Regions from separate parts of the Paenibacillus sp. TAB_01 genome, predicted to be linked through region 1. Evidence: riboswitches for the same ligand, from Rfam matches in the RefSeq annotation. Region 1 holds a riboswitch; each other region holds the start of a gene.
What was found. Region 1 has a riboswitch for cobalamin ahead of ACHHV8_RS27645 (energy-coupling factor ABC transporter permease). Riboswitches for the same ligand answer to the same signal wherever they lie in the genome.
Positions count from the first base shown of each region.

Region 1 (4,732 bases):
GTGCCACCCGCTTCTTCTGCCCAAGGCTCAGGTGATGCATCGGCTTGTCCGCCAACGGCGCGAGCCGCATCGAGGCGAGAATGCGGTCGGCTCGCCTGCGAATTTCCGCTTCGCCGATCCCCGCATTCCGGAGCCCGTATGAAATATCTTCATAGGGGGTACTTAGAATCAGCTGCTGTTCCGGGTCCTGGAACACCAGCCCGATCCGCTGTCTCAGCTGCCGCAGCTCGGCATGGCGGTAGACGATCGGCTCCCCCTGCCACAGGATGCTGCCGGAAGCGGGACGATGGATGCCGACCGCATGCAGAAAGAAGGTAGACTTCCCTGAGCCGTTATGACCGCAGATGGCGACCTTTTTGCCTGCAGGAATCTGCAGCTCCAGATCCTTCAGTGCCGGAGACTCCGTCCCCGGATAGCGGTAGCTGACCCCTTCAGCTTTCAATATCGGATTCACGCTCCGTCCCCCCATCGCAACCATAATTCGATCAGTACAAGCAGCGCCCCGGTCAGCACGCACTCCCATTTGTAGCGCTGCGGCATACCGGCAGACACGTAAGGCGCCATCCGGATATCGCCGGTGAAGCCTCTGGCTATCAGTCCGCAGGACAGCTCCCTATACCGCTGCATCGTCTTGCCGAATAACCGGACGACTAGCACGGATGTATCGTGCAGCCGGCCCTGAAAACCGGATTGGCCGCCACGGGCTTTTTGCGCCGTATACATCTGCTGGGCGGTTTCCGTCAGCACGAACAGGAAACGGTACATGATCAGCATCAGCTCCAGCACCAGAGGCGGCATGCGTAATTTGCGCATCACCTGAAACAGCTCGGACATCGGCGTGGTCAGCATGACGAAGGTCAGACAGGATAAGCAGCCGATAATTCGCGTGAACAGCCCCGCCGCCCTTTCCACACCTAGTCCTGATACATATACCGTGGTGTGAGCCAGTGTAAATAAGGGGAGGTTCCCCAGCGCAGAGGCGGCGGTGGCGGCTTTCACCATCAGAGCGCCGTCTGCGGAATGAAGCTCCAATACGATGGGCGGCAGACTTGCGGCATAGAACAAACAGGGTGCCCCGATGAGCAGGCCGTAATATTTCAGCGGCACACCGGCATAGACTACCGTCCACAGCAGCATTGCTGCGCCGATTGCAAGCTGTACGGCCGGATGCGCCAAATACGAGAGCAGAAAAAGAACGGCTGCGAATCCGCATTTCCCCAATGGGGATACGGAGCGCAGCTTGTTTTGGTACGAAAACGTATCGATCAGTTTAATCATTGCGGCTTCGATTTGGACGATTTGCCTTTGAACCATCCGATAGCATAGCCGATTACGCCCGCGCCGATAGCGGCCTGCAGCGCGAACAGCATGCTTTCCGTTTCGGCCGGCGGCTCTAATAGCGGGGCAAACCAAGGCTTGTAGCTCGGATGAAGCTCGGCGATGACCTGCTCTGCGGCGTCGTCCGCTCCCCCGAAATCCCCGTTCACGAGCAGTAACGGCAGCACGGCCAGTAAAATGACACCGGCCAGCATCAGCGTGTTTTTGCTGCGGCTTGTCATGATTGCTTCGCTCCTTTCATTTTGCGCTGCAGCACCGACAGCTCTTCCGTGCTGTACGACTGCATCCAATTCCAGATCAATACCGTGAGCAGCCCTTCGCTGATAGCCAGCGGAACTTGAGTGACGGCAAAAATGCTGCCGAACTTCACGAAGGAAGCCAGAATGCCGCCCTGCTCCGCCGGGAACGCGAGCGCCAGCTGCAGCGAAGTGACGACATAGGTCGATAAGTCGGCCAGGGCCGCCGCCGTAAAGATCGCCCATTTTTGCTTGCCGGTCGAACGCATCAGCCCTTTATACACCCAGTAGCCTACAATCGGTCCGGCTATGGCCATCGAAAAGGCGTTGGCCCCCAAAGTGGTCAAACCGCCGTGAGCCAGCAGCAGCGCTTGAAACAAAAGTACAATGGAGCCTAGCACGCTCATCGGCAGAGGGCCGAACATGACGGCCCCAAGCCCCGTACCCGTCGGATGGGAGCTGCTTCCTGTTACGGACGGAATTTTCAAGGCGGACAGAACGAACGTAAACGCCCCCGCCAGACCAAGCATAATTTTCAGCTCGGGCGTCTCCTTTGTAATCTTCTTCAAAGCCCGGAGTCCGACAATAAAGAACGGGATAAACACAACCCACCAGAACACCGCCCAGCCGACAGGAAGGAACCCTTCCATAATATGCATGGCATACGCGGACTCCGGTTCATTCACAGAAAAATAAACGATAAAGCCCAAAACCAAAAGCAGTGTACTAACCCATTTCTTCGCTTTCAATTACCTAACCTCCCGTTTCTTGAAATAAGATGAAGCTTACGACCGCGAAACGTCAAAAAAACCAATCCTCATTCAAGGATTGGCTTTAAGCGTACGTATCAATAGACGACCAAGGGGAAGGATTCCCTGCCGTTATTATGTCCCGTACACCTCTCCTCTCCGCGAAGGTCTGTGGTGCGTCGAATAAGGTAGGTCTCCTGGCTCTCGGATCCATGCGCTCTTTCGTCTTCCCCGATGCTCTTGCCTATCGAGTGACATGAATGAAAGATAACTCCCCGAATACAGTGGCGGGACCGCTCGGGACTTGCACCCGATTCCCTGTTACCCCTCGCCTGCGCGAGGGCACCCCGTTCGATTGCGTATATAGTTGTCATCCTCCGTATGGGCTCGTCAGCCCCTACTTAGATGCTATTCGGTATTGTACAGCCTTATGCCCGCGATGTAAAGACTCTCAGTCCGGATCATGCGAATGCGAATGATCGTGCGGATGCGAGTGCCCTTGGCGGCCATCCTTCCCTTCCTCATCCAAATAAGTGACGGAAAGCTCTGCGTATAACACGCCTTTCTGCACCTGGATCTGCTGCTTCAGCTCCCTCAGCTTCGATAAGCTTCCGCGTACGACGATAATTTCGAGACACTGCTCATGATTCAAATGCACGTGCATGGTGGAAATCACATGGTGGTGGTATTGATGCTGCAGCTCCATCAGCGTCAGCGGCAGCTCGCTTACATGGTGGTCATAGACCATGACGATGGTACCGGCCACCAGCTGATCGGCATTCAGCTGTCTTGGCTCCAGCAGCACCCTCCGCACAAGATCCCGGATCGCCTCCGAACGGTTGGTATACCCTTGCTCGGATATATATTGATCGAACTGATTGACTAGCTCCTCCGGCATCGATACGCCGAATCGGGTTAATATGTCTTTTTCCAAACCGATCACCTCAAAATTGTACATGCTTTGCCTTATTGTAGCATATTTCGGGGACCGAATAACACAACGGGCCTTTGAAGGCATAAAAGGGTTTAAATGGGAAGGGTCTGCATAGAGAACGGCGTAACAGGCCATATTATACTTTAAAACATGGATAAAACTGGTGCCCAATGGAACCTATAGAATACATTACTTCCAAGCTTAACGGACCGTTCCGATTTGGTCGTACAGCTGCTCGAAACCGGCGGTGTCCGGTGGCAGATCGTCTATTTTCACGGGGCGGTCCATATGGAAATGCTTCAAACCCACGTGTTCAAGCCCTTATGCGGGCTGTCCCTGGAGGGGGCGGGCGAACAGGCCGTCCACAGCCTTTACAGAGATCATTCTTTTTTTACGACGCCGTACCAGATGACAACGAACCCGGATAAAGCCGTGCTGCACCTGCTTCTTGGAGAGGTCATCCTGCTGTCCGACTACAGCGAGCATATCGTGATGTTCCCGTTCGGACAGCCGGCCAAGCGTCCGGTGGATACGGCCAAAAACGAGCGGAATATCCGCGGGCCGAAGGAATCGTTCGTCGAGGATTTGGAGACGAACCTATCGTTGATCCGGCAGCGGATCAAATCCCCCCTGCTCAAGGTCGAAGCTTTTACTTTGGGCGAGCTGACACAGACCGGCGTCTTGATGCTGTATATGGAAGGAATTTGCGAAGATTCCCTTGCCGACAATATCCGCGGACGCATCTCTCAGCTGAAGCCGCAGCAGGTGCTCGGCAGCAGCTTCATAGAGGAGTGTCTCGACGACCATTTATATTCGCCGTTCCCGCAGATGATCAATACGGAACGGCCCGATGTCGCCGTCTCTTCCCTGCTGGAAGGCCGCGTGCTTATCTTGACCGAGGGGACGCCCAACCAAATTATTGCGCCGGTTAATTTCTTCTCATTCATGCAGTCGGCGGAGGATTATTACCAGCGCTCCTTCTTTTCCAGCTGGATTCGCTGGGTACGCTATTTGTTCTATTTCGTCACGTTGGTTCTTCCTTCAGCCTATGTGGCAATTACAACGTTTCATCCTGAAATGATCCCGATCAATCTGCTCATTACGATTGCGTCCAGCCGGGATATCGTGCCGTTTCCGGCTGTGCTGGAGGCGCTCATGATGGAGGTCACTTTCGAGGTGCTCAGGGAGGCGGGGCAGCGGATTCCATCCGCGCTGGGACAGACGATATCGATCGTCGGAGCCCTTGTTGTCGGGGAAGCGGCCGTGCAAGCGGGTATCGTGTCGGCGCCAATGGTCATTATCGTAGCTTTGACCGGCATCTCCTCCTTCATCATTCCACACTTTGCCTTAAGCCTGGCCGTCCGGTTCCTGCGGTTTACGCTGTTGTTTATGGCCGCAGTCTTCGGCTTGCTTGGGGTGCTGGTCGGAATGCTGATCGTCTACATTCATATGCTGTCTCTGGATTCGTTCGGCAA
Region 1 covers NZ_JBIFNP010000001.1:5,677,403-5,682,134, forward strand. The annotation lists gene ACHHV8_RS27630 (energy-coupling factor ABC transporter ATP-binding protein) at 1-454, opposite strand, end outside; gene cbiQ (cobalt ECF transporter T component CbiQ) at 451-1,314, opposite strand; gene ACHHV8_RS27640 (energy-coupling factor ABC transporter substrate-binding protein) at 1,275-1,559, opposite strand; gene ACHHV8_RS27645 (energy-coupling factor ABC transporter permease) at 1,556-2,323, opposite strand; cobalamin riboswitch at 2,494-2,688, opposite strand; gene nikR (nickel-responsive transcriptional regulator NikR) at 2,775-3,281, opposite strand; partial or broken gene ACHHV8_RS27655 (spore germination protein) at 3,468-4,732, shown strand, end outside.

Region 2 (4,732 bases), 900 kb from region 1:
ACCATCCCTTCTCGGATACGAAAAGAAGCCTTCACCTGACGTATTTGAAGAAGCGGAGCCACATACTCACTTCCTTCCCGTATTAAAGCAGCGATTTCTCTTGAGTCGATTTAGTATCCAGCCTGTCTCTCAGGTAATCGCCTATCCAGTTAATACACAATGAAACGATGGCAATACAAAGCCCGGGAGCCAGCATAAGATGGGCATAGCTTCGGAAGTACGGCCTGGCATCATTCACCATCACTCCCCAATCGGCCTCCGGCGGTTGAAGCCCAAGTCCCAGAAAGCTCAGCGAAGCGATGGATAAAATAACTCGTCCGATCCGGATCGTAAATAATACGATTAATGGTCCTATCATATTAGGAAGGATGTGACGGAGAATCATATAACAAGGCCCGGCTCCAAGGGCGCGGATGCCTTCAACATAAGGTTCTTCGCGGAGCTTCATTACTTCACCGCGAACGACACGCGAGAATTCCGGCCATGAAGTGACGATAAGGGCGATGAACAAGCTCTTCATCCCGGGCCCCAGCGTACCGGCAATGGCAAGCATGAACGCCAAGCCCGGCAAGCCTTGAAAAATGCTGACGATCCCTTGGATGAGATCATCGATCCAGCCTCCCCAATAGCCTCCTATTGTCCCGATAATCAGACCGAGCCCCATCGTAACGGCCGTTACCGCAATGGCGAGAACGATGGAGACTCTTCCGCCATAAAGAAGCCGGCTGAACACATCTCTTCCCAGCGTATCCGTCCCCAGAATATGGGCTGGCGAGAGCGGAGCGAGACGCTCCGACATCTGAACCTGATTGAGGTCATACGGCGCGATCCAAGGTGCCAGGAAGCTGCATAATAATACGAACAGAAGCACGAGACATGCGAACCCGGCAGCCCCCTTCATCAGCGTTTCATTGGCGGGGCCCCCATTCAAGCCGCGTTTCAGCTTCAGCTTCATTGAAGCTTCCCTCCCAGCCTCAATTGCGGGTGTATCACAAGATAGGAGAAATCAACCAATACATTGAAGGCGACATAGACAAGTCCCGTAAATACGACATAGCCCTGTATCACAGGGTAATCTCTGCGAAAGATCCCATCCATAGCGAATCTTCCTATTCCCGGTATGGCAAAAATCACTTCCACAATGACCGAACCGCCCAGAATGGCTCCAAAGTATGAACCAATGACGGTAATGAGCGGAATCATCGCGTTACGCAATGCATGAATGAGTAATATGCGTATGTCGCGCAGTCCTTTGGCTTTGGCGGTTACTATATAAGCCTGATTCCATACCTCAAGCAGAGCCGCGCGTGTTAAGCGCATCAGCACCGCACTCGTTCCTGCTGCCAATACGATGGCGGGCATGATGAGGTGCTTTATCGTTCCATAACCGCTGGTCGGCAGCCAGTGAAGCTTTTCGGAGAATACCGTGATCATCAGAATAGCCAGCCAGAACCCGGGGATGGAAACCAACGATAATGCTGCAATTCTAGCTGTATGATCCACGGCCGTATTTTTCATTAGAGCCATCAGCATGCCCAGTGGAATCCCTGTCCCAACGGCAATGATTAGAGCCATGCCCGACACGCTTAACGTGACGGGCAGCCGGCGAAGGAGTTCTCCGCTCACGGATTCTTTCGTCATGTAGGATGTTCCCAGATCCCCGTGACAGGCTCTCCACAGCCAATGAATATATTGGACCGCCATCGGATCGTTCAGTCCAAGCTCCGCTCGCTTGGCATCGATCTCGGACTGCGTCGGCTCGTTGACCCCATTCAAGGTTAAAGCTTCGACCGCAGGATCTCCGGGCGAAGCTGCACTTAAAGCAAAAGCTATTAAAGAAATACCCATCATGACCGGAATGGCTGCCGCTATCCGTCTCAAGAAGTACATCATCTTAAGAGGCCCACTTGAGCTCGGGAAGCGTCGTTCCGTAAATCGTCGCTTTATAGCCTGTAATTTTCTTGTTGTAAGCAATCAAGCTGGCATCGTTAAAGAGGGGAATCGTCGGTAGATCGGATGCGGCAATCGTCTGAAGCTCGTTATAGATGTTTTTCCGCTCGTCCATACTCAAGGTGGTTTTCACTTGATTGAGCAGCTGGTCCACTCTGTCATTCTTGTATCCAAGGCTGTAGCTCTTATTGCTGGAGCCCGTGCTGGATAAATAGTTGGTGAACAGCGTATACGGATCTCCGTTCGGCAATCCTTGTGTGGCGAGAGCCAAGTCATAATCCCCTTTGGACTGCGCTTCCTTGAATGCCGCCCCGTCCAGAATCCGGATATTGACGTCCAGCTGCAAATCCTTCAATACGGACTGGAACAGCTCCGCTTGCGCTTTATAAGGATAGCGGTCCAAGCCATAGGTCGGAACGATCAGATCGATGCTTTTTCTTTGACTGCCAAGGACTTCAACAGCTAATTTCTTCGCTTCCTCCGGGCGGTAGTCCGGCTTCATATCTTTATAGAAAGGCGAGGTGTTATTCAAGAAATTCACCGTGGCCGTTGGATAACCCAGGTAAAGCTCCTTCACTAACTGCTGACGGTCGATCATCATGCTAACGGCTTGACGCATATTGGGGTTATCGAAAGGCGCTTTTTTCCCATTAGGGTGCAGGTAGTGAGAGATCGTCGATTTGGTCGCCGATATTTCGAATTGCGAATCCTTCAGCAGCTCCTTCGCTAAGGTCGGCGGGATCGCGCCCAAGTCCATCACCCCCATAATTTCGCCGGACTTCAGCGCAGCAAGCCTGGTATCGGGATCTGGAATCACGCGAACGCGAATCCGCTTGGCAGCCGCTTTCTCCCCGTAATATCCGTCAAAGGCTTCCAGCAGGGCATATTGATCCTTCTGATGCTCGACCAGCTTGAAAGGGCCCGTCCCTTGCGGGAGTCCGTTGAAATCTCCCTTTTCATTGAAATTTTTGGGACTATAGATCGGGCTGGAGAAATTCACCATCGAATACAGCAAGGTCGGCTGCGGATTTTCAAAGACGAGCTTGAAGGACATGTCGTCGATTTTGACGACGTCTTTTAATCCTGGATAGGAGCTTTTGATATCTAACGTATAGAACGGTGAACTCTTGGGGCTGACCTGCTTGTACCGGTTAAAGTTAGCGATCACCGCATCGGCATTCAGCTTCTCGCCATCATGAAATTTGACATTCTCCCGCAGCTGAAAGGTTCACTCTTTGCCATCCTGCGACATGGTCCAAGACTTGGCCAGCTTGGGAGCAGGCTGTCCGTCCTCGGACGCTGTAATTAAAGGCTCCCACACATAAAGAATGGTGCTCGTATAATAAGCATCCTGAGGTCCTGGAGCCAGGTCGCGCGGAGCGGCCAGAACCACTTCTTCCGGGTGCGCGCTGCCGGATGCAGGTGATGAATTAGCTTGTGGCTGCGCAGCCGGACTGCATCCCACTATCGCAAGGAGTAAACACAGGGCAAGCAAGACAAGCTGAAGCGTGATTTTGTTGCGTGTAAATGAATGAAGCATGACTAAGATTCCTTCTCTCTTTCTGAAGTAAAATGCAAAAAAGACATCTTTACCCAGAAGTGAAGAAAGGTAAAGATGCCCCGATTGTTGAGAAACAAACGACAAGCCGTCCTTAACACTTCCCTATCTTCCGTAGGTAAAAGCAGTGCTGACAGAACAGGCAGGTCTCCTGGCTCTGGATTCTTCATCTTCAGCAGCCTTCCCGGTTCGATCCTAAGACCAGTGGCATCGTTGCTGAGACTCTTCCATTACAGTGGCGGGACCACGTCGGCATTGCACCGAACTTCCCTTTTAAGCTTTAGCTGCCGCTAAAGCACCTTGTTCCCACAATATGCAATTATGAATTTCGGTTGAAATCTATCTGATCATATATTAAAATTCCGTTTTGGGCAAGCGCTGGCGCTGGCGCCAGCGTCAATCGCCGAACAGAAAATCATCATCCGTCAACGTTTCCACATTCACCGTCCGAATATAGCCGTTGCCTTTCTTGGAGAAGAAATCGTGCTGCTTCGTGCGGGTATTGATCCCGTTGAGGACAATCGGATTAATCTCTTCGTCCGGGAATAACGGCTCCAGCCCCAGATTCATCATTGCCTTATTCGCGTTGTAACGCAAGAAGGCCTTCACTTCGTCCGTCAAGCCCACAGCGGAATACAATGCCTCGGTGTACTGCTCCTCATTGCTATGCAAATAACGCAGAAGGCCTTGCAGCGTCTCATAAGCGGCCTGCTGCTCGTCCTCATCCATCTGGGCATAAAGCTCCTGAGCCAGCATGCCTACGTACAAGCCGTGAATGCTTTCATCGCGGAGAATCAGATTGATAATCTCTCCGCTGCTCGTCATTTTGCCTTGCCCGGCCAAGTAGAGCGGATAAAAGAAGCCGCTGTAGAACAAGTAGCTTTCCAGCAGCACGGAAGCGGCCATCGCCAGATACAAATCTTTGCGCGAAGTGATGCCGTTATAATATTGGGAGATCGTCTCCGCCTTCGTCTGCAGGAAACGGTTGTTCTCAATCCATTGGAAGATGGCGTCGATCTCTTCTGTCGAAGCTAAGGTCGTAAAAATACTGCTGTACGATTTGGCATGGATTTGCTCCATCATCCCCATAAAACCGAGAACGGCTTTGCGCTGCAGCCCGTCAACCAATTCAAGAATTTTCGGCATGCCGACGCCGCCCTGCACGGTATCCAGCAAAGTCAGCCCGCCGAGCACCTTCATGTACAGCTCCCGCTCCGCTTCGGT
Region 2 covers NZ_JBIFNP010000001.1:4,780,861-4,785,592, forward strand. The annotation lists gene ACHHV8_RS23145 (ABC transporter ATP-binding protein) at 1-62, opposite strand, end outside; gene ACHHV8_RS23150 (ABC transporter permease) at 83-955, opposite strand; gene nikB (nickel ABC transporter permease) at 952-1,893, opposite strand; gene ACHHV8_RS23160 (ABC transporter substrate-binding protein) at 1,895-3,169, opposite strand; gene ACHHV8_RS23165 (hypothetical protein) at 3,179-3,490, opposite strand; cobalamin riboswitch at 3,633-3,827, opposite strand; gene nrdF (class 1b ribonucleoside-diphosphate reductase subunit beta) at 3,905-4,732, opposite strand, start outside.
Region 2: another riboswitch for cobalamin. It lies ahead of ACHHV8_RS23165 (hypothetical protein); the one in region 1 lies ahead of ACHHV8_RS27645 (energy-coupling factor ABC transporter permease).

Region 3 (4,732 bases), 890 kb from region 1:
GTTGGAGATGTGCGTCATATCGCTGACCGCGGTCAGCGCGACAATTCCTTCTTGAACGGATTCCTTCAATTTGCTGCGCTCCATCACATTGACGATATTTAAGGAGGCAAGATTGCAGCTAATGTCGCGCCGGATCGAATCCGGCTGGCCATAATCCGCTATTTCCGAAGTTTCCTGCAGCTGGAATATTTCCGTGCACAGATTGGACATTTTGATCGTACCGAGCTGTTTGAGCGGATGCGCACGATTGGCATTGCTTTTATTCATAATGTACGGATAGCCGGATTCCAGCTGGATCATGGATATTTTAATCATCATATCCCGCGCGCTCATCACGGCTTTCTTACGCACACGATCGTCCTCCAGCAGCGTGTCATACATCTCATCGAGATTCATATCGTCCAAATGCATGCCATAGGCCTTATACACGGAATAAGGGGCAAATACATGCAGCGGTTTATTCTGTTCCGCCAGCTGGTAAAACTTATCGGGAATGATCAAGCCGATCGATAAAGTTTTGAGCCGCGTTTTCTCGTCGGCATTGATTTTCTTGCTGTCCAGCAGCTCCAGGATATCCCAGCCGAAAATATTATAATACGCCGCGCCCGACCCTCTGCGCTGGCCCATCTGATCGGCATAGGAGAACGCATCCTCCATCAATTTGAGCACCGGCATAATGCCTTTCGCCGCACCTTCCACATTCTTGATGGATTCGCCGCGACCGCGTAATTTGGACAAATTCACCGCTACGCCTCCGCCGATTTTGGAAAGCTGCATGCAAGTAGCGAGAACATAGTTAATGGAGTTGAGCGAATCGTCCATTTCGAGCAGAAAGCACGAAACCATCTCACCGCGCCGGCTCTTACCCGCATTCAGGAAGGTCGGCGTCGCCGGCTGTACGCGCTGCTCCATCATAGCCGCAGTCAGCATCCTTGCAGTTTGGATATCTCCGGCAGCGAGGTGCAGGGCAACAATCGCGACCCTGTCCGCATAATGCTCCAAATATAACGCACGGTCATTGCTCTTCATCGCGTAGTCCGTATAAAACTTGGATGCGGCCATATACGATGGAAATTCAAAGCCATAACCATGAGCAATCGTATAAATTTCTTCAACCTCATCTTGCGAATAATGCCGGTATACATCCTCGTAATAATCATGATCGATCATATAGCGTACTTTCGCAGTCGTGTCCGCAAAATGGACGCTCTTGCTATGTACTTCTTTCATAAACGCCTGTACGGCTTCCTTGTCTTTATCCAATTGAAAGAAACCTTCCGGATCTCTCTGCAGCAGCAAATTATTCAATTCAATATGCAGCAACTCCGCACACCTCCTGTTTAAACCTCTCCACATCCTGCTTCGTACCTGAAAGCTCGAACTTGCTGAGTACCGGAACCTTGTATAATTTCGCAATCAGATCGGCGCTGCGGGCAAAGCCCTCGCCCCAATTGCGGTTGCCGCTGGCCGAAACGCCTATTAAATTTCGGTGATTCTTCTGAAGAAAGGATAGGACTTTTGCCGGCACCTGCCCGAAGCCCGTTGTATACGTAATTAAGACGAACGGCTCATCCACCGTCATCTTGTCCTCAATTTGAATCATTCGCATATTCAGCTTCTCCACAAAACGGCGTACATTTCCCGTCTTGGAATCATAAGCGATCAACATGCAGCCTCTTCCCCTTCCTTAGCCTCCGAAGCTGATTCCGATTACTTTCCGGGAAGCTCCGGTTATACGCAGCAATGGGCTGCGCACCGTTTCCTCCAATAATAGAAAAGCGCGTTCGGCGATAGAAGGGCCGAATGCGCTAAAATGAGCATGGAACATACACACACATTAAAAGTCATCACGGACACCTTCCTGTTCTCCGCAGGCCGTGTCAATGAACAGGCAGGTCTCCTGGCTTGAGAATCATCATGATCGATCCGCCTTCCCAGCTTGTTCGACTCACCAAGCCAGTGGCATATTAGATCGGTCTTCCTCTCTGACAGTGGCGGAACCGCGCCGGCTTCTCACCGGTCTTCCCTATTAAGCTCCTTCATTCTTCACAATGAAAAAGCACCCGTTCAAACAATATATAGTTGATATTAAATAACTTATATCAATATATGGTGTTTGTCAATGGACAGTTCGATCTTATTTTACTGGGACCTGCCTGGGGAGGATATCTTTTTCATAGGGGGAATGAGGCTAAGAGAGGGTGTTTCTTGATCCAATCCGACGCAATCAAATAGACGTTGTCTTTCATTAATGGGCTAAATGCAGGGTCATTAATAAATTCAATCTGCTCTGGAATCGTATCCAGCAGCATAACCTCGCTGGTTTCATACCCGCCGGGCAGGTCTCTAAGAACACTTACCTTTGAGATATAAATGTTTTTGACAAATACAAGCTGCTCCTGTTCAAAAATTAAATATTGTCCAATCCATTCAATCGAATCGAGTTCACCGCCGGTCTCTTCATACATCTCCCTGATCACGGTTTGGATAACAGCTTCGCCTTCCTTCCTGCTGCCTCCAGGCAATTCCCAGCCGCGGCACTGATGCTTAACAAGAACCAGCTTCCCTTGGTAGAAGGCAAAAATCAGCACACAATTCGCCTCTTCAATCAGACAATTCTTCGTCAGTATTATATTTTGATTGGGCAAGGCGCCGGGAAACTCATAAATCATACATATCACCAACTTGCTTTTGGGTTATAAACAAAGACCCGGCGTCATGCGTTATGCACCGGGTCTTTGTTAATTAATATTGCAGGCTCGGGTAAAGCGGGAATTGCGCAGATAAATCTTTAACCATGCCTCGTACCTTTTCATGAACGGCTTCATTCGACGGGTTCTTGAGTGTCCATGCAATCATTTGGGCAATGGATTTCATGGCCCCCTCATCCATGCCCCTGGAGGTCACAGCAGCAGTCCCGACTCGAATACCGCTCGTTACCATTGGTTTGGCAGGATCGAAAGGAATCGCGTTCTTATTGGCCGTAATACCGACCTCGTCCAACAAATGCTCCGCTTCTTTACCGCTAATATGGAGGCTGCGAAGATCGATTAGCATCAAGTGGTTGTCCGTTCCGCCAGAGACAAGATCGATTCCTTCTGCCAGGAGCGATTCCGACAAAGCTGCCGCATTTTTCACAACCTGCTGAGCATATTTTTTGAAATCAGGCTGGAGCGCTTCGCCAAATGAAACGGCTTTTGCTGCAATCACATGCATTAGCGGCCCCCCCTGTGTTCCAGGGAACACCGCTTTATCGACGGCCGCAGCCCATGGCTTACGGCACAGAATCATGCCGCCGCGAGGGCCGCGCAGCGTTTTATGTGTCGTTGTGGTAACAAAATGCGCATGCGGCACCGGGCTTGGATGCTGGCCTGCCGCTACAAGTCCGGCAATATGCGCCATATCAACAAAGAACAGCGCTCCCACATCGTTGGCAATAGACGCCAAGGATTCAAAATCGATAGTGCGCGGATAGGCACTCGCACCGGCAACGATCATACGAGGTTTGTGCTTGAAAGCTAACTTGCGAACCTCATCGTAATCAAGCCGCGCGTCATTCTCCCTAACGCCGTAAGAAACAAAGTTATATAAAATTCCGGAAGCATTCACGGGACTCCCGTGAGTCAAGTGACCGCCATGTGCAAGACTCATGCCAAGCACGGTATCCCCCGCCTTCAACGCGGCCAAATATACAGCCATGTTGGCTTGCGCGCCGGAATGGGGTTGAACGTTCACATGCTCGGCGCCAAACAGTAATTTAGCGCGGTCACGGGCAATATCTTCCACGATATCGACGTATTCGCAGCCCCCGTAGTATCTTTTCCCCGGGTAGCCTTCTGCGTACTTATTCGTCAACACGGTCCCCGTCGCTTGCAGCACAGCTTCACTTACAAAGTTTTCCGAGGCAATCAATTCAATCTTGCCACGCTGGCGGCTTAATTCCAGATTCATAGCCTCAACGATTCCAGGGTCTTGTTTACGTAACTGCTCCATTGTCCCATCCTCCATTATGCCGGCCGATGCCCTGCTTCTTATTTGGATAGCAAATGCTCATATTTGACACGAGCCGCCTTGGTCGCCTCAACCATATTGCGCAGGGCAGCAACCGTTTCTTCGAGACCACGGGTTTTCAGCCCGCAATCCGGATTAATCCAGAACAGCTTAGGATCCAACACCCGCAAAGCGCGTTCTATCATTCCCGTCATTTCCTCTACGCTCGGAATTCGCGGACTATGAATATCGTAAACACCTAACCCGATTCCCAGCTTGTAGGTATTCAGCTCAAAGCTATGGATTAATTCACCGTGGCTGCGCGATGTCTCAATGGAAATGACGTCCGCATCCATCGCTTCTATGGAATCTATCATGTCATGGAATTCGCAGTAGCACATATGCGTATGGATCTGCGTTGTTTTTTGAACGGTGCAAGTGGCGATGCGGAAAGCTTTGACTGCCCATGCAAGGTAACCCGCCTGCTCCTCTTCCTTGAGCGGCAATCCTTCGCGAACCGCCGGTTCATCCACCTGAATCATACCAATACCCGCCTTTTCCAAGGCTTCAACTTCCTGTCGTAGGGCGTAGGCCAATTGATAAGCAATCTGCTCGCGCGGGATATCTTCACGGACAAACGACCAGTTCATGATCGTTATCGGTCCGGTCAGCATGCCTTTCACGGGACGGTTCGTGCGGGATTGGGCATACTTCGTTTCTTCTACCGTCATTTCACCTATAA
Region 3 covers NZ_JBIFNP010000001.1:4,786,517-4,791,248, forward strand. The annotation lists gene nrdE (class 1b ribonucleoside-diphosphate reductase subunit alpha) at 1-1,323, opposite strand, end outside; gene nrdI (class Ib ribonucleoside-diphosphate reductase assembly flavoprotein NrdI) at 1,310-1,669, opposite strand; cobalamin riboswitch at 1,874-2,082, opposite strand; gene ACHHV8_RS23185 (NUDIX domain-containing protein) at 2,175-2,672, opposite strand; gene glyA (serine hydroxymethyltransferase) at 2,746-3,993, opposite strand; gene metE (5-methyltetrahydropteroyltriglutamate--homocysteine S-methyltransferase) at 4,032-4,732, opposite strand, start outside.
Region 3: another riboswitch for cobalamin. It lies ahead of nrdI (class Ib ribonucleoside-diphosphate reductase assembly flavoprotein NrdI); the one in region 1 lies ahead of ACHHV8_RS27645 (energy-coupling factor ABC transporter permease).